DNA from 3 places in the Rhizobium binxianense genome. Region 1 is predicted to be linked to each of the others. Evidence: predicted binding sites of a transcription regulator. Region 1 holds the regulator's gene; each other region holds the start of a gene.
The links. The regulator LexA, encoded in region 1, represses DNA repair genes until DNA is damaged. The targets are predictions, from matches to a motif close to TGTTCNNNNTGTGTTCNG.
Positions count from the first base shown of each region.

Region 1 (10,188 bases):
GCCGCCGGCCGGAATGGCGCGAGGTGCGCCCGACGCTGCGCATCCTGATGAAGGTGCCGGCCGCCATCCGCACGCTGCTCTCCGGCGGCGACGACACGGTTCTGCAGATGGTGATCCGGCTGATCGAGGGAAACGGCCGCCGCGTCGTCGGCGCCCATGAAATCGCCCCCGACCTGCTGGCCTCCGTCGGCCCGCTTGGCGCGGTCGTGCCCGGCGAGGAAGATCGGCGCGATATCAGCCGGGCCGCCGAAGCCGCGGACATGCTCGGCCGGCTCGACGTCGGGCAGGGTGCTATCAGCATCGGCGGACGGGTCGTGGCACTCGAGGGTCTTGAGGGCACGGATGAGATGCTGGACCGTGTCGCGGGTCTCAGGGCTGCCGGGCGCATCTCGCCGCGGCGGCGCGGCGCGCTCGTCAAGCTCTGCAAGCCGCAACAGGATATCCGCGCCGACCTGCCGGCGATCGGCGTTTCCACGATTCTGAACGCTGCGAATGCCGGCCTTGCCGGCGTCGCCGTCGAGGCCGGCCGCGCGCTGGTGCTCGATCGCGCCGCCGTCATCAAGGCCGCCGATGAGTCCGGTCTTTTTGTCTGCGGTATCGATCGCGGCCTGCCGACATGGGGGCTCGAATGAATGGGTCGCCGCTGAAAATCGCCGTCATTGCCGGCGAGGTGTCGGGTGATCTGCTCGGCGCCGATCTCATCGCTGCCCTGAAGCGGATTCACGGCGGGCCGGTGGAACTCGTCGGCGTCGGCGGCGAGGGGCTGCAGGCCGAGGGCCTGACATCCCTGTTCGATTTTTCCGAGCTTTCGATCATGGGCATCACCCAGGTGCTGAGCCGGCTGCCGAAGCTCTATACGCTGATCCGCCAGACGACCGCTGCCATCATCGCTGCAAGGCCTGACATTCTGCTGATTATCGACAGCCCGGATTTCACCCATCGCGTCGCAAAGCGGGTCCGCACCGCGCTGCCCGATCTGCCTGTCGTCAATTATGTCTGTCCGAGTGTGTGGGCCTGGAAGGAATATCGCGCCACGCGCATGCTCGCCTATGTCGATCACGTACTCGCCGTTCTCCCCTTCGAGCCGGCAACGATGCGCGCGCTCGGCGGGCCGCCGACGACCTATGTCGGGCATCGCCTGACGGCCGACCCCGCGTTGCTGCAAACCCGAAGCGCGCGCGCCGGCCGGCAGCCCGGCAACGGCACGATCCTTCTTCTTCCCGGATCGCGTTCCTCTGAGATCAAGAATCTCCTGCCTTATTTTGAAGCGGCAACGAAGGAGCTTGTCGCGCGCAACGGGCCGACCCGTTTCATTCTGCCGACGGTGACGCACAAAGAGGCGCTTGTCCGCGAAATGACGGCGGGATGGGCGCTAAAGCCGGAGATCGTTGTCGGGGCGGAAGCGAAATGGAAAGCCTTCACTGCGGCCGATGCAGCCATGGCGGCGTCCGGAACCGTTATTCTTGAACTTGCACTTGCCGACGTTCCCGTCGTCTCCGCCTACAAGGTCGACTGGATCATGCGCATGCTGACAGGGCGCATCAAGACCTGGACCGGCGCACTGCCGAACCTGATCGCGGATTACCCGGTTGTGCCGGAATATCTGAACGACGTCGTTCGCGGCGCAAGCCTTGCGCGCTGGATGGAAAGGCTGTCGGCCGACACCTACCAGCTCAAGGCAATGAAGGAAGGCTACGAACTTATCTGGCAGCGAATGCAGACGGAAATACCGCCTGGTGAGCATTCGGCGCAGATCGTGCTCGCTGTTTTAGCCAACAAAAAACCCGGCCATTCCTGACCGGGTTTTCTTTTGGAGTTCGAAGCAATCAGCGTTTCGAAACCGGCACGTAATCGCGCTTCGGTTCGCCGACATAGAGCTGGCGCGGACGGCCGATGCGCTGTTCCGGATCTTCGATCATCTCGTTCCACTGGGCGATCCAGCCGACGGTGCGGGCGAGCGCGAACAGCACGGTGAACATGGTCGTGGGGAAGCCCAGCGCCTTCAGCGTGATACCGGAATAGAAGTCGATATTCGGATAGAGCTTCTTCTCGATGAAATATTCGTCGGTGAGCGCGATGCGCTCCAGCTCCATCGCCACTTCGAGCAACGGATCGTCCTTGATGCCGAGTTCGCCGAGCACTTCATGCGTCGTCTTCTGCATGATCTTGGCGCGCGGATCATAGTTCTTGTAGACGCGGTGACCGAAGCCCATCAGGCGGAACGGATCGTTCTTGTCCTTGGCGCGGGCGATATATTCCGGAATGTGGTCGACCGAGCCGATTTCCGAAAGCATGTTGAGCGCCGCTTCGTTGGCGCCGCCATGGGCGGGGCCCCAGAGGCAGGCGATGCCGGCGGCGATGCAGGCGAACGGGTTGGCGCCCGACGAGCCGGCGAGCCGGACGGTCGAGGTCGAGGCGTTCTGCTCGTGGTCGGCATGCAGGATGAAGATACGATCCATGGCGCGGGCAAGCACCGGATTGACCACATATTCCTCGCAGGGCACGGCAAAGCACATGCGCAGGAAGTTCGAGGCGTAGTCGAGATCGTTCTTCGGGTAAACGAAGGGCTGGCCGATATGGTACTTGTAGGCCATGGCGGCGAGCGTCGGCATCTTGGCGATCATGCGCAGGCTGGCGACCATGCGCTGGTGCGGATCGGTGATGTCGGTGGAGTCGTGATAGAAGGCCGACAGCGCGCCGACACAGCCGCACATGACGGCCATCGGATGCGCATCACGGCGGAAGCCGGTAAAGAAGCGGCTCATCTGCTCGTGCACCATGGTGTGGTGCGTGACGCGATAATCGAAATCCTTCTTCTGCGCGGTGGTCGGCAGTTCGCCGTAGAGAAGCAGGTAGCAGACCTCGAGGAAGTCGCCATGCTCGGCCAACTGCTCGATCGGATAGCCGCGATGCAGCAGCACACCCTCGTCGCCGTCGATATAGGTGATTTTGGATTCACAGGATGCGGTCGAGGTAAAACCCGGATCGTAGGTGAAGGAAGCGGTGTTCTTGTAGAGAGCACCGATATCGATGACGCTCGGGCCGATCGTGCCGCTTTTGACAGCGAGGTCGACTGATTTGTCACCGATTTTTATTGTTGCGCTTTGATCCGTCATGCTGATCCTCCGAACTGGCGGTGGCGCCACAAAAGCGCCATAGGGGTTAAGCGTCCTCACCGATAGCTATATGATCGCGAAGCTAATGCCAAGTTACCCCGATGGCATTTTGTGCATTGCGGCATCACCTTTTAGGCACTGCAGCGATGAGCCGCACGCATAGCGGAAGCCAATGATTCGACTGGTCTTTTGGCGCTCGCGATTTCCCCTCATATTTCAATCGATTATTCTTGCTCGTTTTGATTGAAGGTTGCATTCTGGCCGCCAGTGCGGGTGACCTTGGGCGGCATATGCAGGAATTGACGACAGTCGAATTGCGGCCGGAAGCGGGCACCGGCCTCGCCGATCAGCCGGATTTTGCTGCGTCTGTCGTGGTGACGCGACCGGCAAGGACACAGTCGGCAGTGCCGTTGCGCCACCGGCTGCCGGCCGCAGCCATGCAATCGCTGCGTGCCGGGGCCTGCATGCTGGCCGAGGAAGCCGATCATGGCCGTCTGCTGCTGTTCTCGCCGGTCTTCCTCGGCGCCGGCTCGGCCGTCTGGTTTCTCGCCGCATCGGATTTTCCCCTCGTTGCATCGCTGCTTTGCCTGCTGGTGCCGGCGGCCGCGGTTTTCCTGACCGGCCGCAGCCGGCCGGCATTGCGGGCGACGTTCGCTGCGTTTGCACTTTTCGCCTGCGGCATGCTCTCGGCTGAGTTCGAGAGCTGGCGGGCTTCGACCGTCATCCTCGATTCATCCGTGACGACGACGGTGACGGGCCGTGTCGAACGGCGGGAAGGCGACGGCCGCGGGCGCTGGCGCTACATTCTTGCCGTCGCGGGCACGGAGGCGCCGGAGTTGAAGCGGCCGCCGGGACGCATAACCGCAATCGTCCGTGGCGCCGACGCGCCTTTCGAGATCGGCGACATTATCACCGGCAGGGCACGGCTGACGCCACCGGCAGGCCCCGCACTTCCTGCGCTCAACGACTTCTCATTCGGTGCTTATTTCGATGGCATCGGCGCCAATGGTTTCTTCTATGGCGCGCCGGAGAAAGTCGACGTGCAGGCAGGCCCGCAGGCTGCCAGGTCGACGTCGGACGCTCTGCTCGAATGGCTCTACCGGCTGCGCAGCGGCATCGGCGACCGCATACGATCGATCCTGCCCGGCGACACGGGCGCTTTTGCCGCTGCTCTGGTGACGGATGAGCGGCGCGCCATCTCGAATGCGACGACGGAGGCGCTGCGCCAGTCCGGCCTTGCCCATATCGTTGCGATCTCGGGCCTCAATATGGCGTTGTCGGCCGGCATCTTCTTCGTCGGTTTCCGGATGCTGCTCAGCCTCTTTCCCGGCGTCGCCCAGGCCTATCCGACCAAGAAGATCGCCGCCGCCGGCGCGCTCATCGCCGTCACCGCCTATTTCCTGATCTCCGGTTTCGGGGTCTCGGCCGAACGCGCCTTTATCATGATGGCCATCATGCTGGTTGCCGTGTTCTTCGATCGGCCATCGATCAGCCTGCGCAATGTCGTTCTCTCCGCGTTGGTCATCATCGCCATTTCACCCTCCGAAGTCTTGGGCCCGAGCTTTCAAATGTCCTTTGCCGCGACATTGGCTTTGGTATCGGGTTATCAGCTGTGGAAGGATCGGCGTGTCCGGGAAAACGCCTTGCTGAAACTGCCGATCGTCAGGCCGGTGGTCGCCGTCGCCGGTTTCTTCGGCGGCGTCTTTCTGACCTCGCTGATCGGCGGTTTTTCCACCGCGCTGTTTTCGATCGAGCATTTTCATCGCCTGACCGCTTACGGCCTGCCGGCAAACCTCGCGACGATGCCGATCATTTCCTTCATCGTCATGCCGGCCGGGCTGCTGGCGATGTTGCTCATGCCTTTCGGTCTGGACGCTCCCCTCTGGGAGGTGGTCGGATTCGGCCTCGATCTGGTGATTGCGGTCGCCAAGACGGTGTCCGGCTGGGGCGGTGATATCGGCATCGGCCGCTTGCCCGCCTGGTATTTCGCTGTTGCCGTGGCAGGCTTTCTGCTGCTGACGCTGCTGCGCACCCGGCTGCGCCATGTCGGCACATCGATCATATCAGTCGCGACTCTTATCCTGCTGCTTCTGCCGGTTCCCCGGCCGCCGGACCTGGTGATTTCGGAGGATGGTAGTCTGGTTGCGGTCGTCGCGGTCGCGGCGATCGCTTCCAACCGTGAAAACCCGCCGGATTTCATCTTCGACCAGTGGCAGCGAGCGCTGGTCCTGCCGACGCATGCAGCGCCGAAGATGCTGGATGGTCCCGCTATCCCGCCGGAAGGAGAAGACCGCCGCGTCAGGCTCTCCCGCGATCAGCAGAACGAAGCGAGGACGGCGATGCAGGCGGCGGCCGCGGGCGGCGACGCAAACCGTTTTTCCTGCGTCAAGAAGGCCTGGTGCACATCAAGGCTCGGCAATGGCCATATCGTCACCGTCATCGACAATGCCGCCTATCTCGGTCCGGCCTGCGATGCGGCCGATATCGTCGTGACATCGGTCCGCCTGCGTTTCAACAGCTGCCGCTCTGGTGGGACGCTCTTTACCGGCGAGACGCTGCGCAGGACAGGCTCCGTGGAGTTGCGCTTCACCGATGCCGGCCTGGAGGTCGTGAGCGCATTCGAGACCCTGTCGCGGCCATGGATGCGCCATCGCGCCTATGACTGGCGCAGCAACAGTTTTGCCGAATCCGGCCTGTCTGGTGTCAGTGATAGCGGCGAATGAGGCCGACGAGCTTGCCCTGTACCTTGACGCGGTCCGGCCCGAAGATCCGGGTCTCGTATGCCGGGTTGGCGGCCTCCAGCGCGATCGAGGCGCCTTTGCGGCGGAAGCGCTTCAGCGTCGCTTCCTCGTCATCGACGAGGGCAACGACGATGTCGCCGGGACTTGCGGTGCTGCCGTTGCGGATGATCACGGTGTCGCCGTCGAAGATGCCGGCATCGATCATCGAATCGCCCTTGACCTCGAGCGCATAATGTTCACCGGAGCCGAGCATGTCGGCGGGAACGACGATGTCGTGGGTATTGTTCTGGATCGCCGAGATCGGCACGCCGGCGGCGATCCGGCCCATAACAGGCACGGAGACCGAGTTGCCGTTATCGGCGACAGGTTTGGCAGGAGCGGGAGCGGCGACCGGCTGGGGCTTGCCGAGGCTGCCTTCGATGACGCTCGGCGAAAAGCCCCGCCGTGGCTGGATGCTGGGGCTGTAGGCCTCCGGAAGCTTGATGACCTCGAGTGCCCGGGCCCGGTTCGGTAGGCGGCGAATGAAGCCGCGTTCTTCGAGCGCTGTAATCAGGCGATGAATGCCGGACTTCGAGGCAAGATCGAGGGCATCCTTCATTTCGTCGAAAGACGGCGGAACGCCGGACTCCTTCATGCGCTCATGAATGAAAAGGAGAAGCTCCTGTTGTTTGCGCGTGAGCATCGACGTCAGACCCCTGATTGAAACAAATCCAGAACAGACACTATATGTTCCATATGTGTTCCGCAAGTGGCTAAATTTCCGTAAAACTTGCCGCCAACTCGTTGAGATTTTTATTTTCGTTCGCCGGATTGGCGGACAAGTCTTGCCTTGGGTGGCACTCTCACACATCTCTGCTTTGCCACGAGAGGGGATATCATGAACGCGCATTCCGCCAAACCGCATCCGCTGGATCACGTCGTGCTGCCCGTCGTCAATATCGATCTGGCGCGCGAAAGGCTCGGCAAGCTCGGCTTTACCGTTGCCGCCGAGGCGCGCCATCCCTTCGGAACGGAAAATGCCTGCGTCTTTTTTGCCGACAAGACCTATCTGGAGCCGCTCGGGGTTGCGAGCATCGCCGAGAGCGAGACGTCGGCGCGGCAAGGCAATGTCTTCACCGCCCGCAACCAGGCTTTCCGTTTCCGCTGCGGCGAGGAGGGGCTTTCGGCAATCGTCTTCGCCACCGAAGATTCTGCCCGTGATCATAAGAATTTCGCCAGCAAGGGATCGAGCGCCGGCGAGATGCTGGAGTTCAGCCGGCCGATGATGATGCCGGATGGTTCCGAGAGCGTCGGCAGCTTCAAATTGGCTTTCGCCAGCGATCTGCGGGCGCCTGATTTCTTCCTCTTCACCTGTCAGCGCATCAACCCGCTCCCGGCTGACCGTGGTGCGCTGGAGAAACATGCCAATGGCGTCATCGGCATAACCGAGGTTGCGCTTTGCGCGCCTGATGCCGCCGCATTCGGCGCCTTCGTCAGCCTCGTCGCGGCGCAGCCGGCAATCGAGAAAACCGGTTTCGGCGTCAATATCGCCGCGTCGAATGCGAGAATCAGCCTGATGACGCCGGAAGGGCTGGAGGCCTATTTCGAGATCGCCGTCTCATCCGCCGACCGCGGCCTGCGCGGCCGGGCAATCCTCTTTGCTGTCGCCGATCTTGCCGTGACAGAAGCGCATTTGGCTGCTAACGGAGTGACGTATACGCGCAAGAACAATCGCATTCTGGTGAAGCCCGCGCCCGGGCAGGGCACGCTCTTCGCCTTCGAGGAAACACGATGAGCACCGATACGAATTCCGAAGTCAAGATCGGCGAAGGCCAGGGCCAGGTCACCTTTTCAAATGCCGGCCGCCTGTCGCTGATTGCCGGCCCCTGCCAGATGGAGAGCCGCGACCACGCCTTCATGGTCGCCGGCACGCTGAAGGAGCTTTGCGAAAAGCTCGGCATCGGCCTCGTCTATAAGAGCTCGTTCGACAAGGCGAACCGCACTTCGCTTTCGGCCGAACGCGGCATCGGGATTGAAAAGGGTATGGAGGTCTTTGCCGACCTGAAGAAGGAATTCGGCTTTCCCGTCCTGACCGATGTCCATACCGCCGAGCAATGCGCCGAAGTGGCAGAGGTGATCGATGTGCTGCAGATTCCAGCCTTTCTCTGCCGCCAGACCGATCTTCTCATCGCCGCCGCCAAGACCGGCCGCGTCGTCAACGTCAAGAAGGGCCAGTTCCTCGCTCCCTGGGATATGAAGAACGTCCTGAAGAAGCTCAACGCCAGCGGCAATCCGAACGTGCTGCTGTGCGAGCGCGGCGCCTCCTTCGGTTACAACACTCTGGTTTCCGATATGCGTTCGTTGCCGATCATGGCAGCGATGGGCGCCCCCGTTGTTTTCGATGCCACACATTCCGTGGCGCAGCCGGGCGGGCAGGGGGATTCCTCCGGCGGTCAACGGGAATTCGTGGAAACGCTGGCGCGTGCAGCGGTAGCGACCGGCATTGCCGGCGTCTTCGTCGAAACCCATCAGGACCCGGACAATGCGCCTTCCGATGGCCCGAACATGGTCTATCTCAAGGACATGCCGCGGCTTCTGGAAAAGCTGCTCGCCTTCGACGCGGTCGCCAAGGCCTGACGTTCAACAGCCTGACATGATCGTGCTGTAGGCGAGATCGGACAAGCTGGTTCGAAGGCGGAAAACTGCGCCATTGTAATTTGCACGCCTTCGATTATGACAGGCTTCGAACGACTTATCACCCACCGAGCAGGAAGAACCCATGACTGCAATCACCGATATCATCGCCCGCGAGATTCTCGATAGCCGTGGCAACCCCACCGTCGAAGTCGATGTCTATCTCGAAGACGGCAGCATGGGCCGCGCGGCCGTTCCCTCGGGCGCCTCGACGGGCGCACATGAGGCGGTCGAGCTGCGCGACGGCGGCAAGCGCTACCTCGGCAAGGGCGTCCAGAAGGCGGTCGATGCCGCCAACACCGAGATCTTCGACGCGATCGGCGGCATCGACGCCGAAAACCAGATCCAGATCGACAACATCATGATCGAGCTGGACGGCACGCCGAACAAGTCGCGCCTCGGCGCCAACGCCATCCTCGGCGTCTCGCTCGCCGTCGCCAAGGCTGCCGCCCAGGCCTCCGGCCTGCCGCTTTACCGTTATGTCGGCGGCGCTTCCGCCAGCCTCCTGCCGGTGCCGATGATGAACATCATCAACGGCGGCGCCCATGCCGACAACCCGATCGATTTCCAGGAGTTCATGATCCTGCCGGTCGGCGCCGACACGATCGCCGAAGCCGTGCGCATGGGCTCGGAAGTCTTCCATACGCTCCGCAAGGAACTTGCCGCACAGGGCCACAACACCAATGTCGGCGACGAAGGCGGTTTCGCACCGGGCCTGAAGAGCGCTTCGGAAGCCCTCGACTTCATCGTCAAGTCGGTCGAGAAAGCCGGCTACAGGCCGGGTGAGGACATCTACCTCGGCCTCGATTGCGCCTCGACGGAATTCTTCAAGGACGGCAAATACGTTCTCGAAGGTGAAGGCCGCACGCTCGAATCGGGCGCCATGGCCGAATATCTGGCCGAACTCGCCGCCAAATATCCGATCATCTCGATCGAGGACGGCATGGCCGAAGACGACTGGGACGGCTGGAAGACGCTGACCGACCTGGCCGGCAAGAAGACCCAGCTCGTCGGCGACGATCTCTTCGTCACCAATTCCGCCCGTCTTCGCGACGGCATCCGCATGGGCGTCGCCAATTCGATCCTCGTCAAGGTCAACCAGATCGGCTCGCTGACGGAGACCCTCGACGCCGTCAACACGGCGCACAAGGCAGCCTACACCGCCGTCATGTCGCACCGCTCCGGTGAAACCGAAGATTCGACCATCGCCGATCTCGCGGTCGCCACCAACTGCGGTCAGATCAAGACCGGCTCGCTGTCGCGTTCCGACCGCCTTGCCAAGTACAACCAACTGATCCGCATCGAAGAAGGTCTCGGCCCCCAGGCTCAGTATGCCGGCCGTTCGATCATCCGCGGCTGATCGGATCTGATTGGCAATGCTCGACCCGCGCCCTCCCGGCGCGGGTTTTTTGTTGCGCTTCTTTAGAGTCAACGAACGGTTAATCTCTGCGCGGTAGATTGAACGAATTGGTAATGCGTTCAAGAGCATGCGTGTATGTGGACAAAGCATCATAAGAAGAGAAAGCTCGGCCGCTTCGTCATTCCGGCCATGACGGTCGCCTTCCTTTCCTATTTCGGTTATCATTGCATTCATGGCGATTACGGCCTGCGCGCGACGGAGACGTTCGAGCATCAGCGTGTCGCGCGCGAAAAAGAGC
Region 1 covers NZ_CP118713.1:1,669,444-1,679,631, forward strand. Annotated here, with positions in the region: gene PO860_RS08340 (LpxI family protein) at 1-632, shown strand, start outside; gene lpxB (lipid-A-disaccharide synthase) at 629-1,798, shown strand; gene gltA (citrate synthase) at 1,827-3,116, opposite strand; gene PO860_RS08355 (ComEC/Rec2 family competence protein) at 3,407-5,839, shown strand; gene lexA (transcriptional repressor LexA) at 5,820-6,539, opposite strand; gene PO860_RS08365 (VOC family protein) at 6,735-7,631, shown strand; gene kdsA (3-deoxy-8-phosphooctulonate synthase) at 7,628-8,473, shown strand; gene eno (phosphopyruvate hydratase) at 8,616-9,890, shown strand; gene PO860_RS08380 (FtsB family cell division protein) at 10,026-10,188, shown strand, end outside.

Region 2 (10,188 bases), 1.4 Mb from region 1:
GGCGTTGACCTCGCCGGGTGACGAATTCGTCTATCTCACCCCCGCCTGGCCGAATATCGCTGCCGCCCTCGAAATCGCAGGCGCACGCTCGGTCGGTGTCGAGCTGCAGTTCGAAGGCGGCAAATGGGCGGTCGATCTCAACCGCATCGAAGCCGCCATCACGGAAAAGACCAGGGGCCTCTTCATCAACACGCCGTCGAACCCGACGGGCTGGACAGCAACGAAGAAGGATCTCGCCGATATCCTGGCGCTGGCCCGCAAGCACGACCTCTGGATCATGGCGGATGAGATCTACGCCCTCTATTATTTTCCAGGCGGCCGCGCGGCCTCCTTCCTCGATGTGATGGCGCCTGATGACAAGATCATCTTCGTCAATTCCTTCTCGAAAAACTGGTCGATGACCGGCTGGCGCGTCGGCTGGATCGTCGCACCCCCTGAGATGGGCCAGGTGCTCGAAAATCTCGTCCAGTATTCGACGTCGGGCGTCGCGCAGTTCATGCAGAAGGGCGCCGTCGCCGCCCTGGATAAGGGCGACGATTTCATCGCTGCCAATATCGCCAAGGCAGCCCGCTCCCGCGATATTCTCTGCGATGCGCTTGTTGCCACCAACCGCGTCGAGACGCTGAAGCCAGACGGCGCGCTTTACGCTTTCCTGAAGATCGACGGCGTCGCCGACAGCCGCAAGGCAGCGCTCGATATCGTCGACAAGACGGGCGTCGGCCTTGCTCCCGGAACCGCGTTCGGCGCTGGCGGCGAGCTTTTCCTGCGCGCCTGTTTCCTGCGCGACCCCGCGCAGGTGGCGATCGCGGCAGAGCGTCTCTGCGATTATATCCTCAAGCGCTGAGAAGCGGCCAGGCCGGCTGGTTTTGTGCCGGAATCGCCCGATCGATAAAACTCTAGCAAAGCCCGAAATCGGCCTCTAACCACAAGTCCAAACATACCGGTTCAAAGGCCCTCGAACGGCCATTCGATAAGAAAATTGGAAAGAAAAACCGGGCCTGATGCCCCTGCTATAAAACGAAAGCAGGGATGTGGGACATGGCGGTTTTGGTGACGGGCGGCGCCGGATATATCGGCAGTCACATGGTTTGGGCGCTGCTCGATGCGGGCGAGGACGTGGTCGTGCTCGACCGCCTCTCCACGGGCTTTCGCTGGGCCGTGGCGCCGGCGGCGCGTTTCTATCTCGGCGACGTCGCCGATTCCGACATATTGAAGAACATCTTCATCGAAAACGACATCGAGGCGATCATCCATTTCGCCGGCTCCGCCGTCGTCCCGGTCTCGGTCGCCGATCCGCTCTCCTATTACGACAACAATTCCGGCAAGACCCGGGCGCTGCTCTCCGCTTCGGTCAAGGCCGGAATCCGCAACTTCGTCTTCTCCTCGACGGCGGCCGTCTACGGCCAGCAGAAGACGGACCTGCCGGTGAAGGAGACCGCACCCCTCAATCCGGAAAATCCCTACGGCCAGTCGAAGCTGATAACCGAATTCATGCTGCGCGATGCCGCCGCCGCCTATGATTTCAACTATGTCGCGCTTCGCTACTTCAACGTCGCCGGCGCCGATCCCGACCACCGTGCCGGCCAGTCGACCTCAGGCGCCACCCACCTGATCAAGGTTGCCTGCGAGGCAGCCCTCGGCAGGCGCGACAGCGTCAGTGTCTATGGTATCGATTATCCCACCCATGACGGCACCGGCGTGCGCGATTACATCCATGTCACCGATCTTGTCGATGCACATCTGAAAGCCCTGCAGCACCTGCGCAAGGACAAGGGCTCGCTCGTTGCCAATTGCGGTTATGGCAGCGGCTATTCCGTGCTCGACGTGCTGAACATGGTCACGCGCCTGCACGGGCATTCCTTCAACATCCACAAGGCGCCGCGCCGCGCCGGCGATTCGGCAAGCGTCGTCGCCGACGCTTCGCTCGCAAGGCAGGTGCTCGATTGGAAACCGAGATACGATTCTCTCGAAACCATCGTCCAGAGCTCGCTCGATTGGGAACTCTTCCTGGCGAACAGAAACGTCGACGATCTGCACAGCATCCACCGGGCACTCGCCGCCGCGTCTTTCTAGAGCAATTCCAGGCAAGGCGCGAAGCGCTTCTACCGGGGTGCCAGCCTGTTGACCGTCCCCGTGCCTGCGGGACCTGCATGACCCGCTGCATGAACATCACCCGCTCGGTCGCCAATTTCGGCCAGAATCTCGGCATGGCCTCGGTCGCCGAAGGCGTCGAAAGCGAAGAGATCGCCGACGGATTGAAGGCGATGGGCGTTCGTCTGGCGCAGGGCTATCATTTCTCGCGGCCGCTGCCGCTGGAACTTGCCATCGACTATGCCGCCCGGTGCGAAGCGGCAGCCTCCGCGCGCAATTCGCTGTCTGCCTGAACGGATCCGATCGACCAGTCGCAAATCGACTGGAGCGAAGCTGGATCGTCGTCTATTCATGGTCGTGACCGAGGAGGTGAACCATGCAGGACGACGACGAAGTCATCATTGAACGGCGAGGCACCGCAGGCGTGATCCGGCTCAACCGGCCGCGGGCGCTGAACAGCCTGACGCTGCCGATGATCCGCACGATCACCGCGGCGCTGCACGCTTTTGCCGAGGATTGCGAGGTGGCAAGCGTCGTGGCGACAGGCGAGGGCGAACGCGGCTTCTGCGCCGGCGGCGACATCCGCGCCCTGCATGAAAGCGCCCGCGCCGGCGATGGCCTGGCAGGAACCTTCTGGCGCGAGGAATTCCGCCTCAACCATCAGATCGCCTCCTACCCCAAACCCTATGTCGCGCTGATGGACGGCATCACCATGGGCGGCGGCGTCGGCCTGTCGGCGCACGGCCGCCACCGCGTTGTCACCGAGCGCACGCGCCTCGCCATGCCCGAAACCGGCATCGGCTATGTCCCCGATGTCGGCGCCACCTGGCTGCTGCCGCAGGCGCCCGGCGAGGCCGGAACATGGCTCGGGCTGACCGGGCTGGATGTCGGTGCCGCCGACGCGCTCCACGCTGGGCTCGCCGACCTGCAGATCGCTTCGTCGCAGCTCGGTGCGGTGATCGATGCTTTGTCGGGCTTGGCACGCGGCAGTTCATCGAGCGACGTCGATGCGGTGCTGCAGACGCTCTCGGAGCCCGCCGGAGAAAGCCGGCTGCGGCTGAACGCGGCATTGATCGATCGCACCTTCCGGTTCGACAGCGTCGAGGAAATCCTGGCAGCACTCGCCGAGGAGAAGGGCGATTTCGCCGCCGAGACGCGCCGAGTGCTGCTGACGCGTTCGCCGACCAGCCTGAAGCTTGCTTTGCGGCTGCTCAGGGCCGGCCGCCGTAGCGCCTCGCTTGCCGAATGCCTCGGCCGCGAACTCGGCGCCTGCCTGCAGATGCTGGATAATCCCGACTTCTTCGAAGGCATCCGCGCCGCCGTCATCGATAAGGACCGCAATCCGAAATGGTCGCCCGCCTCAGTCGAGGCCGTCGGTGCGGCGACAATCGAGCATTTCCTGAAACCGGCCGAGGCGCCGCTTTCGCTCTGAACTGTTTCAGCCTATCGCCACATGCCGCGCATGCGGGCGCCGACATCGATGCGCACCTGCCGCGCCTGCGCTTGCGCGGCGGTCTCCGATTTCACCTGCGGCCAGCTGCAGGCCTCGAAGAACTGCAGCAGCGTCGCCGGGATGAAGCGGCTGCGTGAGGCATAGACGTGCCGGTCGCCCTGCGAATTCTGGCCGTAGGTGAAGAAGCGTTGCGGCACGACCAGATCGAGGCCGTCTCTCGCTCGCGTCATCGCGACATAGAGCAGCCGGCGTTCCTCCTCGATTTCGGCGGTGGCGCCGACGGCGAGATCGCTCGGAATGCAGCCGTCGACGACGTTCAGCATGAAGACCCTCGTCCATTCCTGGCCCTTGGCGGAATGGATGGTGGAAAGGATCAGATAATCCTCGTCGAGCAGCGGCACGCCGGCCTGGTCGCTGGTGGCATCCGGCGGATCGAGGGTGAGTTCGGTGAGAAAACGTTCGCGCGAGGCATAACCGCCGGCGATCTGCTCGAGCTGCAGCAGATCGGCTTGCCGCGTCGCGGCGTCCTCATGCAGCCGTTCCAGATGCGGCGCGTACCATTGCCGCGCCAGGCCGATCTCCGCCGGCCAGCCGGCCTTGCCGGATTTCATCTCCTGCAGCATGGCAACGAAATCAGTCCAGTCCTCGCCGGAGCGCGGCGGCGCCGGCATTTCGGCGAGCGCCGATAGCGGGCTCGCATCCTCAGCCATCAGGTCGAGCGCCTTCTGTGCCGTCGACGGCCCGACGCCCGGCAGGATCTGCATCAGCCGGAAGCCCGCCACCCGGTCGCGCGGGTTCTGGGCGAAGCGCAGCGCAGCCAGCATGTCCTTGACATGTGCGCTGTCGAGGAACTTCAGCCCGCCGAATTTGACGAAGGGAATGTTGCGTCGGGTCAATTCGACCTCCAGCGGGCCGCTGTGATGCGAGGCGCGGAACAGCACCGCCTGCTGCTTGAGCTTCAAGCCTTCCTCGCGGTTGTCGAGCACCATGTCGGCGACATATCGCGCCTGCTCGGTCTCGTCGCGCACCGTCACCAGGCGCGGCCGCTCCGATGATTGCCGCTCGGTCCAGAGATTCTTGGTGAAGCGTTCCGAGGCGAGATCGATGACGGCGTTGGCAGCCGCCAGGATCGGCTGCGTCGAGCGGTAATTGCGGTCGAGCGTGACGATATCAGCGACCGGGCTGAAGGCAGCGGGAAAATCGAGGATATTGCGCACCGTCGCGGCGCGGAAGGAATAGATCGATTGGGCATCGTCGCCGACGACGGTCAGCCCCTGGCCTTGCGGCTTCAGCGCCATGAGGATCGAGGCCTGCAGCCGGTTGGTGTCCTGATATTCGTCGACCAGCACATGGTCGAAGCGGCTGCCGATATCCTCGGCAATGACAGTCTCGCCGACCATCTGCGCCCAATAGAGCAGCAGGTCGTCGTAATCGAGCACGTTCTGGCTCTGCTTGGCCTCGACATAACAGGCGAAAAGCTCGCGCAGCTGTTTCTCCCATGTCGCGCACCAGGGAAAGGCATCGCGCAGCACCTGATCGAGCGCGGTCTCCGAATTCACCGCTCGGGAATAGATCGCAAGGCAGGTGCCTTTGGCCGGAAACCGGCTTTCCGTCTTGGAGAAGCCGAGGTCGTGCCGGATGAGGTTCATCAGGTCGGCGCTGTCTTCGCGGTCGTGGATGGTAAAGTCAGGATCGAGGCCGATCTGCTGCGCATAATCGCGCAGCAGCCGCGCGCCGATGCCGTGAAAGGTGCCGGACCAGGACAGTGCATCCGCCATGATGCCGGCATTGGCGCCGAGAACATCCCGGCAGATGCGCTCGACGCGGCGCGCCATCTCGGCGGCTGCCCGGCGTGAGAAGGTCATCAGCAGGATGCGGCGGGGATCGGCGCCCTTGACGATCAGATGCGCGACCCGATGCGCCAGCGTATTCGTCTTGCCGGAGCCGGCGCCGGCAATGACCAGCAGCGGCCCGGCAATATGGCTGCCGTCGGTGAGCGTGCCATGCTCGACGGCCATGCGCTGCTGGGGATTGAGCTTTTCGAGATACATCCAGCCGTCCGGTCGGGCTCCCGCAGAATCACTGGGGAAAGATTAGATGTTCCTTGAATGTTCGCGATTTCAGCCGCTGTCAAGCGCTGTGGTCGGGGAGGGAAGCCTCAATCGGGGAAATCCGGGGCAATCTCGCGCCGCACCAGTTTCAGGCTGCGATCCGGCTGAAGAATATGGTTTCCTCCACCCGCTGGCCGGTCTCATTGTAGAACTGGTTGTAGACGGCGCTGCCGACCGGCGACTTGGTGAGCTTCGTTCGCGGCTGGCCGCCATAGGTGATGCTGCCGGGAATGGGTTCCAGCGCCGGCCTGTCTGCCGAGGAACAGCCGGCAAGCAAGGCCCCGGTCAACAAGGCGGGCAGAAGCGCTTTCATCGTCGTCATCCCTCTTTCGACTGTAGCCAGATATGGAAATCGCAGCCTCTTCCGCCAAGGGCTATCCGCCCGGCTGCAACGAAACGTCCCGCACGGCGTTAACCTGCATCTACCAACATCAGGAGACGGTCACGGTGCTCGGGTTTCCAGCATTCACCGACCATGAGGAGCCCGGCCGGCAGGGCCACAGCGATGCGGCGACGCGCGCCTCGGTGGAAAGCGCCCTTCATGCGACCGGCGATATCGAAGCGGGAGAAATCACCGTCAGCATATCGGGCGCCTATGTCGTCCTGGAAGGCTTCGTGCACAGGCGTGGTGATGTCGAGCGGGCGGTCGAGATCGCCGAGAACATCGTCGGACGAGGCTATGTGCACAGTCGCTTGCTGCGACACTAGCCGGTCCCGCGCCCTCATGTCTTTGCAACGCATGAAGGGAACCAAAATACCATCCCGCGGGTTGAAAGGCCGGACCTGAACGCTGGAGATCCTAATGCAGCCGCTTCTTCGCCTCTCGGCAATGACCTTGATAACAGGCGGTGTCCTTGCCGGCTCCGCCTATGCCTCGCTGGAAACCGGCACGAATTATTCCGCTTTGCCGAAGGACCAGATCGCCCTCAACGAATATACCGGCACCGTCGCCTGCCAGCCGGCAGAGCCTCACTACCTCCCCTCCTTCATCCGCGCGGCAGACGGTACGATCATCGGCGTCGGTTATGTCGAGGTGGAGAATGAGGGCGGCGCGGGCTGCTGAAAACTGAAAACAGGAAGGGCTTGCTCGGACGAGGCTCGCCTTGCGTTTCCGCAGAGGGTACGAGCCTCTGACCATCATCATGATGGCTGAACATCTTCTATGAAGACAGCTGTATCAGGCGCAACGCCCGTTGCACCAAAACCCGCCACGAGTTCGATGCAGGGTTAAGCAAAATGAAAGCATTGCCCCGTTCCGGCACGTTTCCTTTACCGAAACGCCGGGAATGGTCGATATCCTCAGCGAAGTGCAATGCATAACCCGGAAAATCGGAATCGATTTTCGGAAAGGGATTCTGCGCCAATTCAATGCAGCTTCAGCTTCGCCTCTTCGGCCGCCGCCAGGAACTCGGCTCTCGCTTCTTCCACGCTCTTGCGCCCGTCGAGTGCTGCCCGGCATGTGCTGCGGGCCTTGATATAACGCAGCCCGCGCGCATTCGGCCAGAAATCCGCCAGGCACTTCAACGCATCGAACGGACCATTGACCGTTCGCGCGCTGGCACCTTCGAAACCGACCGTCACCGGACTGTTCCATCGTTCAGTTGCCATCGATGCTCCTCCACGATTGTCGACAGAAACAACGGTGCAGCGCCTCTATTCCTCCGGGGAGGCGCCGCCATGATCGCTATTCTAGCGTGATTTTCACGGTCAACAATGGTGAATCGTTGGTTGCTGATGAGGCGAAATGTCAGCTTGCGTGCGCACGCAGGCCATGAGGAATTTTTATCGGTCGCAAATAAGTTGTATGGCGCCAGCGCGCCACCATTGCGATGAGGGGCTACTCTCACCGAGAAAGAGCAAAATGATTCCCAATACTGAGAGAAAACTGGTGCTGCCGAGTGGGATTGAACCACCGACCTCACCCTTACCAAGGGTGTGCTCTACCACTGAGCTACGGCAGCAGGACCAGTACCCGTGTGGAGCCGGGCGGCTCAATTGCGGGAACGGGGCGGCTATTGCCACAGCTTGACGGCAAGCGCAAGCAGCAAATTCCAACTTCGCGTGGATTGGCACGCAAGGGACTTTTGGATCGGCGCAAATTCGGCTAATCCTGTCTGCATGAACGACAAGACCGTAACCGGCCAGCAGAGCCGCAAAGAGGCGATCGAGGCACAGGCGAAACTGCGCCGCGAACGCGCCGCCGACAAGCTCAGAGAAAATCTTTCAAGACGCAAACAGCAGGTACGCGCCCGCCGTTCCGGGCAAGCCGACGAAACAAATGGCCTGCCCGCCGCAAAAATGGACGAATCGTAATGTTCCGTCCCTCGCCAATTGAAGCGTTTTGATAAATCCCCTAAACACCTCACTCCTTCTTTCAAGGCACAACTTTCAGGAAAGGCGGGCGCGGCCCGTAAGCGCACATGGATCGTATCAGAATCGTCGGCGGTAATGAGCTGAATGGCATCATTCCGATTTCCGGCGCCAAGAATGCCGCACTGCCGCTGATGATCGCCTCGCTTCTGACCAGCGATACGCTGACGCTGGAAAACGTGCCGCATCTGGCCGATGTCGAACTCCTGATGCGCATCCTCGGCAATCACGGCGTCGATGTTGCCGTCAACGGCCGCCGCGAGCGCCAGGAAGATTCCTACGCCCGCACGATCCATTTCACCTGCCGCACCATCGTCGATACCACGGCTTCTTATGAGCTGGTCTCGAAGATGCGCGCGTCCTTCTGGGTCATCGGCCCGCTCCTGGCGCGCGAGGGCCATTGCCGCGTGTCGCTGCCGGGCGGCTGTGCCATCGGCACGCGCCCTGTCGATCTCTTCATCGACGGTCTGACGGCGCTCGGCGCGTCGATGGAAATCGATGCCGGTTATATCAATGCCAGGGCCCCGGCCGGCGGCCTGATCGGCGCGCGCTACACCTTCCCGAAGGTTTCGGTCGGCGCCACCCATGTGATGATGATGGCCGCAACCCTTGCCCGCGGCACGACTGTCATCGGCAATGCCGCCCGCGAGCCCGAGGTCGTCGATCTCGCCAACTGCCTGAACGCCATGGGCGCCAAGATATCGGGCGCGGGTACTGCGACCATCACCATCGAAGGCGTCACCTCGCTCTCCGGCGCCCGTCACCGCGTCCTGCCGGATCGCATCGAGACCGGCACCTATGCGATGGCCGTCGCCATGGCCGGCGGTGACGTCGTGCTCGAAAATACCGATGTGGCGCTGCTCGAAACCGCGGTGGAAACGCTGCGCCGCGCCGGCGCGGAGATTTCCTCGACCAACAACGGCATGCGCATCCGGCGCAACGGCGCCGGCATCAAGCCGGTCGATATCGTCACCGATCCCTTCCCGGGTTTCCCGACCGATTTGCAGGCGCAGTTCATGGCGCTGATGACCCGTTCTTCGGGCGTTTCGCACGTCACCGAGACCATCTTCGAAAACCGCTTCATGCATGTGCAGGAGCTTGCCCGCCTCGGCGCCAGGATCTCGCTCTCCGGCCAGACGGCGAAGATCGAGGGCGTCGAACGCCTGCGCGGTGCGCCCGTCATGGCGACCGACCTGCGCGCCTCGGTTTCGCTCGTCATTGCCGGCCTTGCCGCCGAGGGCGAAACCACGGTCTCCCGCGTCTATCATCTCGACCGTGGTTTCGAGCGGCTCGAGGAGAAGTTGACCCGCTGCGGCGCCATCGTCGAGCGCATCAGCGAGTAAACGCGCCCTTATCCCGGTTGCGTAATCCGCCGCAGCATCCTATTTCCCTTGTCTGACGCATCGCCATTCCGGCGGTGCCCGGCATTGACCGATGATGGGATGAGGCTGAATGACCGACCTGAAGCTTGTGGCGCTCGATGACGAAGACCTTGCGGTCGTTTCCGCGCATATGCAGGACAGCGTCTTCAAGGTCGGCGACATCGACTGGTCGCCGCGTGACGCGCAGTTCGCGCTTGCCGTCAATCGTTTCGTCTGGGAAGGTGCCGAGCGCAAGCGCCGGGGTTTCGAGCGCCGTCGTGCTGCCGTGGTCTTCAAGCGTGTGCTTGCCGTCCGGTCGCTCGGCATCGATCGTGGCAAACGCGACGAGGTGCTGTCGCTGCTGGCATTGCGCTTCGAGCAGAAGGGCGAGGGGCCGGAGGGTACGATCGAGCTGTCGCTGTCCGGCACCGCCTCGATTGCGCTCGATGTCGAATGCATCGAGGTCCAGCTGGCCGATATCGGCGGCGCCTGGGAGGCCTCCTCCAAGCCGCGCCATCGCTGACGCTTGACGTTTGAATATCGCAGTTTCGAGTTGAGAAGGAATATCGGCCTTGGCAATCTGGCTGGATCAGGCATCGGAAGGTTTCGAGCAGCATTTCGCTGCCTTTCTGACGACGAAGCGTGAAGTTTCCGAGGATGTGAACGCCACCGTTCGCGCCATCATCGATGATACCAGGGCGCGCGGCGATGTGGCGCTGGCCGAATATTCGCTGAAATTCGATGGCATCGATTACGCGACCGTGCCGATGCGTGTCACATCAGAGGAAATCGACGCCGCCGT
Region 2 covers NZ_CP118713.1:240,389-250,576, forward strand. Annotated here, with positions in the region: gene PO860_RS01170 (pyridoxal phosphate-dependent aminotransferase) at 1-844, shown strand, start outside; gene galE (UDP-glucose 4-epimerase GalE) at 1,039-2,073, shown strand; partial or broken gene PO860_RS01180 (EAL domain-containing protein) at 2,157-2,384, shown strand; gene PO860_RS01185 (enoyl-CoA hydratase/isomerase family protein) at 2,468-3,523, shown strand; gene PO860_RS01190 (ATP-dependent helicase) at 3,535-5,595, opposite strand; partial or broken gene PO860_RS01195 (hypothetical protein) at 5,703-5,968, opposite strand; gene PO860_RS01200 (BON domain-containing protein) at 6,103-6,363, shown strand; gene PO860_RS01205 (hypothetical protein) at 6,458-6,718, shown strand; gene PO860_RS01210 (DUF982 domain-containing protein) at 7,021-7,263, opposite strand; tRNA gene PO860_RS01215 (tRNA-Thr) at 7,542-7,616, opposite strand; gene PO860_RS01220 (hypothetical protein) at 7,774-7,968, shown strand; gene murA (UDP-N-acetylglucosamine 1-carboxyvinyltransferase) at 8,076-9,368, shown strand; gene PO860_RS01230 (DUF2948 family protein) at 9,478-9,909, shown strand; gene hisD (histidinol dehydrogenase) at 9,959-10,188, shown strand, end outside.
Region 2: PO860_RS01190 (ATP-dependent helicase) is a predicted target of LexA. The motif match lies at 5,643-5,660, and genes of this name have one in related genera.

Region 3 (10,188 bases), 1.1 Mb from region 1:
TCGCTGCCGGTTGCGGTGATGGCGCTTGCGCCGCTGGTCGTGCTCGAATTGATCTTCCTCGGCGCCAACCTTTTGAAGATCCACGACGGCGGTTATATCCCGATCCTGATCGCCACCGCCTTCACCGTCATCATGTGGACCTGGCGCCGCGGCACCGCGATCCTCATGGAAAAGACCCGCCACACCGATATCCCGCTCCCCTCCTTCGTCAGTTCGATCGAGCGCAAGAGCGAACATTCGCCGGCCCAGGTTCCCGGCACCGCGATCTTCCTGACCAGCGATCCGGAATCGGCCCCCGCCGCGCTTCTCCACAATCTCAAGCACAACCATGTGCTCCACGACCGCAATGTCATCCTGACGATCCGCACCGTCAACAAGCCGCGCGTCCCCAGCCAGGACCGCTACAAGGTCGAGCAGATTTCCGAACGCTTCTCCCGCGTCGAACTGCTGTTCGGTTTCATGGAATCGCAGAACGTCTCGCAAGCCCTGGCGACGCTGCGCAAGACGGGACTGAAGTTCGACATCATGTCGACCTCCTTCTATCTCGGTCGCCGCAAGCTGGTGCCGGACGCCAAGTCGGGCATGCCCTACTGGCAGGACCGGCTCTACATCGCGCTCGCCAACGCCGCCGCCAACCCGTCGGATTACTTCCGCCTGCCGGCCAACCGCGTGGTGGAACTGGGCTCGCACGTTATTATTTGATGGGTGGCAGAGACCCCGCCCCAAACCCCTCCCCCACAAGGGGAGGGGCTTAACCTGTCGCACCCGGTTTCCATATCTGCGATGTTTCGAGTGGGACGAGGCGCGCGCTCCGGTTAGTCCTCCCCGGGTGTGCGGAGGGGTTGGGGGAGGGACCTTTTAAGACACATTAGAACATCCAAAAGTTCTCACAGTCACATTCCGGCACGGCCCGTTAACCGGACGTCAAGGTTAATGCGGGATTTATAGGGGCATGTTCCCGCGTCCTATGCCCGGAGTTCGTGTTGCGTCGAAAGAGCTCTTCCCGTAGCAAGCTGCGTCTTCTTCCCGAGAACTGGGTGTCGCCGGTTATCTTCGGTCTCGCCGGCTGGCTGATTTTCCCGAGCGTCGCATCCCATGCCGATCTCGCCGCCATGCTCGCCGGTCTCGACCGGGAAGGACAGAACTGGCGCATGGTGCTGACCAATTCGCCGGCCGGCTCCATCCACCAGGCCGAGCTCGCTTTCGCCGAGCCGATGGTGACCGGTTCGATCTCCGCCGGCGCCGGCATGGTGCTGCCCGATGGCCGTAAGGTCGCCTTTACCGCCAAGGACAAGGGCACTAACAAGGATAGGGGCCACGAGGACACGCCCGACGAGGATCGCGTCAACCGCTCCACCAAAAAAGGCCGCGTCGTCGCCGTCGAGAAGATGCAGCCGCCGAAGGACTTTTCCGCCGGCTCGATCCTCGAGCGCACCAAGATGCTCTTCACCCCGAGCTTCGATCTCAAGGACAGGTCGGCTTTCGTCAAGCCGAAGATCCAGGGCAAGGAAATCGAGATCGCCACGTCTTTCTATAAGAAGCAGCCTGTGGTGACCGATAGGGGCGTGCCGGCATTGCTCGCAAGCCTGGTCACCAGCAACAAGGCCGATGTGCTCGCCACCGCCTATGGGCCGGCCGCACCCGACTATTCCCGCCAGTCACCCTTCGATTCGATCCTGACCGAACAGGACAGCGGCCGCTTCGTTCCGGAGATCGGCCCGCGCGACCATGCCTGGGCCGCAAGCATATTGGCGCCAAGCGTCTTTTCCGCCCGCGAACAGCAGTGCCTTGCCTCCGGCATCTATTTCGAGGCGCGGGGGGAATCGGTGAAGGGCCAGGCGGCCGTCGCCCAGGTCATCCTCAATCGCGTCCGCAACCCTGCCTATCCCAAGACGATCTGCGGCGTCGTCTACCAGAACGAGGATTGGCGCAACCGCTGCCAGTTCTCCTTCGCCTGCGACAGCATCAAGGACAGGGTGAATTCGGAATATCATTGGCGGATGGCCCGCGACGTGGCGATGGCGGTGACGGCAGGCAAGATCTGGCTGCCACAGGTGGGCTCGGCGACTCACTATCACGCCGTCTATGTCAGGCCGAAATGGGCAAAGACCATGGAAAAGGTCGGCCGCATCGGTCTTCACGTCTTCTATCGCACCTACGGCGGGGGCTGGAGCTGAGATAAATCGCCGGGGCAAGCAGATTTGCCGGGCTTAAAAGCGGATTCTTTCCATCGAATTTAAGCAATCGACCCAAAATCGGTTTATCTCTTTGATTCGACGGAATTATTTTCTGGCTGGACAGAAGCTGTCTACGCCTTGACTATACCAATCCCTAAAACTATGTTGCGCGCGACTTCAGAACGGGCCGGAAGGGTTTCAACCCTCGTGTCCGGGGTCCGAATGACCGGGGTAGCGGGAGTGCGGGCGACGGGCAGGCGAGGAGAGATCCATGGCGGACGACCGCGAGGAAAGTCTTGAGAAGCGCCGTGCGCAACTGGAAGCGGAACTCGCGACCAAGCGCGTCGAGGCAAAAGTGGACGAGGCAAGCGAAGCTCGTGCCGAGGTAAGCCGTAAAGGTTATGCTCAGGCGATGAAGCTTTCCAGCGAGTTCATTGCTGCGATCCTCGTCGGTGCCTTCCTTGGCTATGTCCTCGACCGTTTTGTTGGCACGGCGCCTTGGGGTTTGATTGTTCTTCTGCTTCTCGGATTCTGTGCCGGCGTTCTGAACGTGCTGCGTTCTGCGGGGGTGGTGGCTCATCCGCTCGACGACGACAAGAAATAAGGGCCGGTCCCGGTCCAGTGCAATGACCCCGCGTCCTGCGGGCCAAAGAGAGAGAACAAGCGGTGTCTAACGATCCGACTCATCAGTTCCTGATCCAGAAGATTGTGCCGATCGAAATCGGCGGAATTGATTTTTCGTTCACCAATGCATCGCTCTTCATGGCCGCTTCGGCTGCCGTAGCCGTTGGCTTCCTCTATTTCTCGACCTCGAACCGCGCCATCGTGCCGGGCCGTTCTCAGTCGGTCGCGGAAATGTCCTATGAATTCATCGCCAACATGCTGAAGGAAGGCGCGGGCAAGCAGGGAATGAAATTCTTCCCGCTGGTCTTCTCGCTCTTCATGTTCGTGCTGACGGCGAACCTGCTCGGCATGTTTCCGTATTTCTTCACGGTCACCAGCCAGATCATCGTCACCTTCGCGCTGGCGATCCTCGTCATCGGCACGGTTCTCGTCTACGGTTTCTACAAGCACGGCTTTCACTTCCTGAATGTCTTCGTGCCCTCGGGCGTGCCGGGCATTCTGTTGCCGCTGGTCGTCACGATCGAAATCATTTCGTTCCTGTCCCGTCCGATTTCGCTGTCGGTTCGTCTTTTCGCCAACATGCTTGCCGGCCATATCACGCTGAAGGTGTTCGCAGGCTTCGTCGCCTCGCTTGGAGCCCTTGGTGCTGTCGGTGTCGGCGGAGCCGTTCTTCCTCTCATCATGACGGTCGCCCTGACCGGTCTCGAGTTCCTCGTCGCCTTCCTCCAGGCTTACGTCTTTGCGGTGCTGACTTGCATGTACCTCAACGACGCGATCCATCCGGGCGGGCACTAAGGATAACGACAACGACGTCAAAGGGCGTCAGTCATTCGCCGCAACAACCATTCAAAGGAGTTCAACATGGAAGCGGAAGCAGCAAAGTACATCGGTGCAGGCCTGGCTTGCTTTGGTATGGCCGGTACGGCTCTCGGCCTCGGCAATATTTTCGGCAGCTACCTCTCCGGCGCACTGCGCAATCCGTCTGCCGCTGACAGCCAGTTCGGCCGTCTGGTATTCGGCTTCGCCGTTACGGAAGCTCTGGGCATCTTCTCGCTGCTCGTCGCTCTCCTCCTCCTTTTCGCCGTCTGATATCGGCGAATAGATGGATCACGGCCTGCGACCGCAAGCCGTGATCCTTTGCATTTGCAGTCCACCTGGAGGTGAGCATGTTTTTTGTGACCCCGGCTTACGCTGAGGAAGCACCGGCGGCAGCGACGGGTACGGATGCGCATGCCGCTCCGGCCGCAGGCGAGGTCCATACCGAGACTGGTGTTGCCGAAGGCGAACACGCCCGTGGCCCTTTCCCGCCTTTCGATTCGACGACCTACGCATCCCAGCTGCTCTGGCTGGTGATCACGTTCGGCGTCTTCTACCTCCTCATGCAAAAGGTCATCGCGCCGCGCATCGGGGCCATTCTCGATCAGCGTCATACGCGCATCTCCCAGGATCTGGAAGAAGCAGGCCGCCTGAAGGCGGAAGCCGACGCGGCTGTCCAGACCTATGAAGGTGAACTGGCCGCTGCCCGCGCCAAATCCAACGCGATCGGCTCTGCCGCACGCGATGCCGCCAAGGCCAAGGCCGAAGAGGATCGCCGCACTGTCGAGGCGAGCCTGTCGGAAAAGATCAAGGCTGCCGAACTCCGCATCGGCGAGATCAAGGCCAAGGCCTTCGCCGACGTCGGCACCATTGCCGAGGAAACCGCGGCTGCCGTGGTCGATCAGCTGATCGGCGGCACGGTCGCCAAGGCCGATGTCGCCGCTGCCGTCGCAGCTGCCAAGAAGGAGGGTTGATCGATGGAATTTCACCTTGACGCAACTTTCTTCGCCTTTGTCGGCCTCGTCCTCTTCCTGGCGCTGGTCGTCTACCTGAAGGTTCCGGGCATGATGGCACGGTCGCTCGACGACCGCGCCGACCAGATCCGCAACGAACTGGCCGAAGCCAAGCGTCTGCGCGAGGAGGCCCAGCACCTGCTCGCCGAATACCAGCGCAAGCGCAAGGAAGCGGAAGCCGAAGCGGCTCACATCGTTGCCGCCGCCGAGCGCGAAGCCGAAATGCTGACCACTGAGGCGAAGAAGAAGACGGAAGAATTCGTCGCCAACCGCACGGCGCTTTCCGAGCAGAAGATCAAGCAGGCCGAGGCCGAGGCGATGAAGGCGGTGCGTTCCGCCGCCGTCGATCTTGCAATCGCGGCCGCCGAAACGGTGCTCGCCAAGCAGGCCGATGCCAAGGTCCAGTCCGAGCTCTTCGGCAATGCCGTCGGCCAGGTCAAGACACGGCTCAACTGAGCTGTTTTCGAAAAGATTGAGAGCGAAGGCCGGGCATGTCCCGGCCTTTCTTTGTTGATAAGGCCTGTTTTTGCTCGGTCTCTTGCGGAGCAAGGTCGGTGTTCCTCATCCACCGTCCGCCCCTCACAGGCTGCCGCCACCGTCTCCCCGTAAACGGGGCGAAGGGACCAAGCCGAGACGTCTCCGTTCCGCGCCGCCTCTCTCATGGCGCGTCCCCTTTTCCCTTCAGGACGGAGAGGGCAACACCTGCAAGACCGAGCTGGAAATGGAGAGGGCGGAGGGGGACGGAAAGGCTTCGGCATGTCCCCTTCGCCCCGTTTACGGGGAGAAGGTGCCGGCAGGCGGATGAGGGGCTGTTCGGCAGTCTGACGGAGGGATATACCGGCCTTTTCTTGACGACCTAGGAGATCAGCTCATCCATCTCCGGACCGTCCTCGACCTTGCGCAACGGCCTAAAACTCATCCGATGCAGGGAGCAGGGGCCGTGTTTCTCGATGCCGGCGCGGTGCTGTGCCGTGCCGTAGCCCACATGCGCGGCAAAGCCGTAATCCGGAAATACATGATGCGCCCGCGCCATCATCCGGTCGCGTGTCACCTTGGCGACGATCGAGGCGGCGGCGATCGAAACCGAGCGGGCATCGCCCTTGACCACGGCCTGTCCGGGGCAATCGAGGCCGGGCGGCACGTCGAGGCCGTCGGTCAGCACGTAGCTTGCCGGAATGGCGAGGCTGCAGATGGCGCGGCGCATGGCGTCGAGGCTTGCCTTGCGAATATCCGTCTCGTCGATGCGCGTCGAGCTGGAGGAGGCGATGGAGACGGTGGCGGTTGCCAGGATCTGCACGAACAATTCCTCCCGCCGTTGCGCCGAAAGCTGCTTGGAATCGTTCAGACCCTCGGGGATGCGCTTGGGATCGAGGATGACGGCAGCGGCGACGACGGGTCCTGCCAGCGGCCCGCGGCCCGCCTCATCGGCGCCGGCGACCGGCCAGTGGCCGGCCTTGCGGGCTTTGAGCTCGAGCTTGAAATCCGGCACGAGCGGAGCCGTGTCGAACAGCAGGGGAGAATCGGGTGGCGTGCGAGGTTTCATGCGGCTGAACCTCGCACGCCAACCCGATTTCCCGCAAGTCCCCGGATCAGGGCGGCGGCCGGGGACCGGTCCGGCGGATGGCGGCGGTCAAGGCCATCCGCGGGAATTGCGCTCGGGGCTCGAAAACAGGGCGGTTTTTCTGAGCAGCCGATGCGCAAGCTCGAAGCAATTCCAGGAAAAGTGTGAAGCGGTCTTGCTGGAATTGCGTAAAAACAAAAGGTCAAAGAAACGACAGCTGCACGCCGCTGCCATCGGGCGGAATAAACAAATCGTCGCGCAGCGGCACGCTGCGTCGCGTCAGGCCGAAACGCCGCGCGGCCATCTCAAAGCGCCTTGCGATCTGCCAGGCATAGGGACCGGCGCCCTTCATGCGCTTGCCGAATTCGGCATCATAATCCTTGCCGCCCCGCATCGAGCGCACCAGCGACATCACATGCCGGTAACGATCGGGATAATGCTGCAGCAGCCAGTCGCGAAACAGCGGGCTGACCTCGAGCGGCAGCCTCAGGATGACGTAGCTCGCCTCGGCAGCGCCAGCAGCCTTGGCCGATTCGAGGATGCGCTCCAGCTCATGATCGTTCAGCGCCGGAATGAGCGGGGCGGCCATCACGGCCGTCTGGATGCCGGCTTCGGCAAGCGTGTGGATTGTCTCCAGCCGCCGCGGCGGCGTGGCGGCACGCGGCTCCATCGTCCGGGCAAGCTTGCGATCGAGCGTGGTCACCGAGATGCCGACGCGCACCAGGTTCTTGGCTGCCATCTCCTGCAGAATGTCGAGATCGCGCAGGATCATCGCCGACTTGGTGACGATCGACACCGGATGGTTCGCCTTGTTCAAGACCTCGAGAATGCCGCGCATGATGCGCCACTCCTTCTCGATCGGCTGATAAGGGTCGGTATTGGTGCCGATGGCGATCACCCGCACCTTGTAGCCGGGCTTGGCGAGTTCTCGCTCCAGCAACTTTGCCGCATCCGGCTTGGCAAACAGCTTCGTCTCGAAATCGAGCCCGGCGGACAGTCCCATATAGGCATGCGTCGGCCGGGCGAAACAATAGATGCAGCCATGCTCGCAGCCGCGATAGGGATTGATCGAGCGGTCGAAGGAAATATCAGGCGATTCGTTGCGGGTGATGGCCGTGCGCGGTTTCTCGATCTGCACCTCCGTCTTGAACGGCGGCAGCTCTTCCCAGGTCTGCCATCCGTCGTCGAAGCTCTCCCGCTGCAGTGCCTCGAACCGCCCTGTCGGGTTCAATCCCGCCCCACGGCCGCGCCGCCGATCGACCTCGACTCTCAAACCGGAGGAAACGATCAATGCATCGGCAATATCTGCCGTATTGGCAGGCGCGAATGCGGCCTGCCCTGCCAGGGACTGCTCTCTCATCGGATTCTCCCGCGGCGGAAAGCCATTGCTCCCGCCCGTTTTGATGATTAAATTCCTATCGGTAAAAGCAGAACAATGCAAGAACAAAATGCGGAAAACGGTGCTGGCAAAAATTTGTGCGGCGCATTATGAATAGTCGATGTTGACGGTTGTTCTCGAATGCCATGATCAGGAATCTGAGCTGGCGCAGACTTTATCGGTACTGGTGGCAGGCGCGGTGGAAGGGCTTGTCAGCGATGTGATCGTGCTCGATCACGGCTCGCGCGACGGTACCTCACGAGTGGCCGACGCTGCCGGCTGCCGCTTCCATTCACAATGGGATATCAAGGACATCGTCCGCTCCGCCCGCGGCGAATGGCTGCTCTTCGTCGAGCCGGGCGCCAGACCGCAGGCCGGCTGGATCGATGAGATCGCCGAGTATGTGGCGCTGAACAAGCTGCCGGCGCGCTTTACCGCGTCGAGGGGCTATCGGCGCCCGTTCTTCCAGCGTGTCGGCCGCACCGTACCCCCGCTGGAGCTTGGTTTCCTCGTGCCGAAAAAGCTGGCGCTCGCCACCGCCAAAAGCGGGATGGCTCTTACGGAATTCGTCAAAGGCCAGAAGCCGCGCAAGCTGGCGAGCGAACTCATTCCCTCCTGGGTCGCCCGCGCCGCACGGTAGGTGCCGCGATACTCTCCATGGCTCTCGCAAAAGATGGCGCCCAATAGGATTTCGCGCTATAATTCAAATATGGCGCCGTCGAAGCGCCGCGCTTCGCAACGGAATGGCCATGGAATGCCGGTGAACGGCAGAACAGGTCCGCGAAAATCTCCTCTTCTGCCGGGTTCCCGGCGAAAGGAGGTGCGTCATGACACGCGGTATGATCTACGGCGTACGCGGTATGATCTACGGCCTGCTGGCCGTCATATTGCCGGCTTTGGTGATCGCGCATCCGCATTCGGCAGCATCGCAGACGATGCTCAGTTGCGCAGGCCGATCCGAGGTTATCAAGTTCCTCGACAGGAACTTCGCTGAAAAGCTCACGGCTGTCGGACTGGTCAACCAGAACGCCGTCCTCGAGGTCTACGCCGCCGAAAGCGGAACCTGGACACTCGTCGTCACGGATGTTCACGGCATAAGCTGCATCCTGCTGTCGGGTGACAGCTGGGAAACAATGCCGGCTCTGCCGGGCCTTGCCACATAGCGAATTCTATTTGGTCGCGCCGCGTTGCAGATGCTCGTCCAGACGCGGCATGATCTCGACGAAATTGCAGGGCACGCTGCGATAGTCGAGTTGTCCTTTCAGAATGCCGTCCCAGGCATCCCGGCAGGCGCCGGGCGATCCCGGCAGTGCAAAGATGAAGGTGGAATTGGCAACCCCTGCCGTCGCGCGCGACTGGATCGTCGCCGTGCCGATCTTCTCGTAGGAGATGCGGTGGAAGACGGCGGAAAAGCCGTCCATGCGCTTTTCGAACAACGGCTCCACGGCCTCCGGCGTCACGTCGCGGCCGGTAAAGCCGGTACCACCAGTGGTGATGACGACGTCGATGTCTTTGCTCTCCGTCCAGGCCTTCACCCGTGCGGCGATTTTCTCGCGATCATCGGGCACGATCGCCCGGTCGACCAGCCTGTGGCCGGCCTCGGTGATTCGCGCCGCCAGCGTGTCGCCTGATTTGTCCGTCTCCGGGGTGCGCGTATCCGAGACGGTGAGAATCGCGATGCCGACGGCGATGAAGGGCCGCTTTTCGTCCAGACCTGCCATCACCTGCCTCCCGAAACCGTTTCCGTCGCCTGGAAATACCAGTCCGGCTGCTCGCCGTGAAGAGCTGCCACCGCCTCCTGCGCTGCGGCCATAGTAGCAAAGATCCCGAAACAAGTGGCGCCGGAGCCGGACATGCGGGTGAGCAGGGCGCCGCGGGCTTGCAACATTGCCGAGATCGCCGAAATCTCGGGCACGAGTTCGCGTGCCGGCGGCTCCAGGTCGTTGCGGGCGATGCCGATCGCCGCGAGCCAGTCGGCAGTCCCAGCAAGATTTGAAGCCAGGTTCAGCGCCGGATTGTTCTTCGCGGCCAGCCGCCGGAAAACCTCCGGCGTCGAGACGCCTTTCAGTGGATTGGCGAGCACCATGGCAAAGGCGGGCAGAGCCGGCACGGCTTCGATCTTTTCACCGATGCCGCGGGCAATCAGCGGCCGGCTCTCAAGGCACATCGGCACATCGGCGCCGAGCCTCAGCGAGAGGTTGGCAAGCGCTGAAGCCGGCAAGCTCATGCCCCAGAGCCGCATCAGGCCGCGCAGCGTCGCGGCCGCATCGGCCGAACCGCCGCCGATGCCGGAGGCGATCGGCAGGTTCTTTTGCAGGTGGATATGGACCGGGAAGGCGAGGGCGCCGACCGCTTCGCGCAGCAGATCGCGCGCCCGCAGCACCAGGTTGGTGCCGCCATCGCCGGCAAGCGTTTCGCCGAAGCGGCCCGACAGGGTGAAGGTGTCGGCCTGCGAAGGCAGGAAGCCCAGCCGGTCGCCGCAATCGGCGAAGGTCACCAGCATGTCGAGCAGATGATAGCCATCTGCCCGCTGGCCCGTCACATGCAGGGCGAGGTTGATCTTCGCGCGCGCCTCTTCGGTGACGCCGAAAGCCTCGGCCAGGCCCTCTTCAGGCATAT
Region 3 covers NZ_CP118713.1:530,577-540,764, forward strand. Annotated here, with positions in the region: gene PO860_RS02580 (potassium transporter Kup) at 1-702, shown strand, start outside; gene PO860_RS02585 (cell wall hydrolase) at 984-2,177, shown strand; gene PO860_RS02590 (AtpZ/AtpI family protein) at 2,449-2,781, shown strand; gene PO860_RS02595 (F0F1 ATP synthase subunit A) at 2,844-3,596, shown strand; gene PO860_RS02600 (F0F1 ATP synthase subunit C) at 3,663-3,890, shown strand; gene PO860_RS02605 (F0F1 ATP synthase subunit B) at 3,968-4,591, shown strand; gene PO860_RS02610 (F0F1 ATP synthase subunit B) at 4,595-5,086, shown strand; gene rnhB (ribonuclease HII) at 5,487-6,173, opposite strand; gene PO860_RS02620 (PA0069 family radical SAM protein) at 6,394-7,551, opposite strand; gene PO860_RS02625 (glycosyltransferase family protein) at 7,691-8,209, shown strand; gene PO860_RS02630 (hypothetical protein) at 8,397-8,732, shown strand; gene moaB (molybdenum cofactor biosynthesis protein B) at 8,739-9,290, opposite strand; gene PO860_RS02640 (4-(cytidine 5'-diphospho)-2-C-methyl-D-erythritol kinase) at 9,290-10,186, opposite strand.
Region 3: PO860_RS02620 (PA0069 family radical SAM protein) is a predicted target of LexA. The motif match lies at 7,620-7,637, and genes of this name have one in related genera.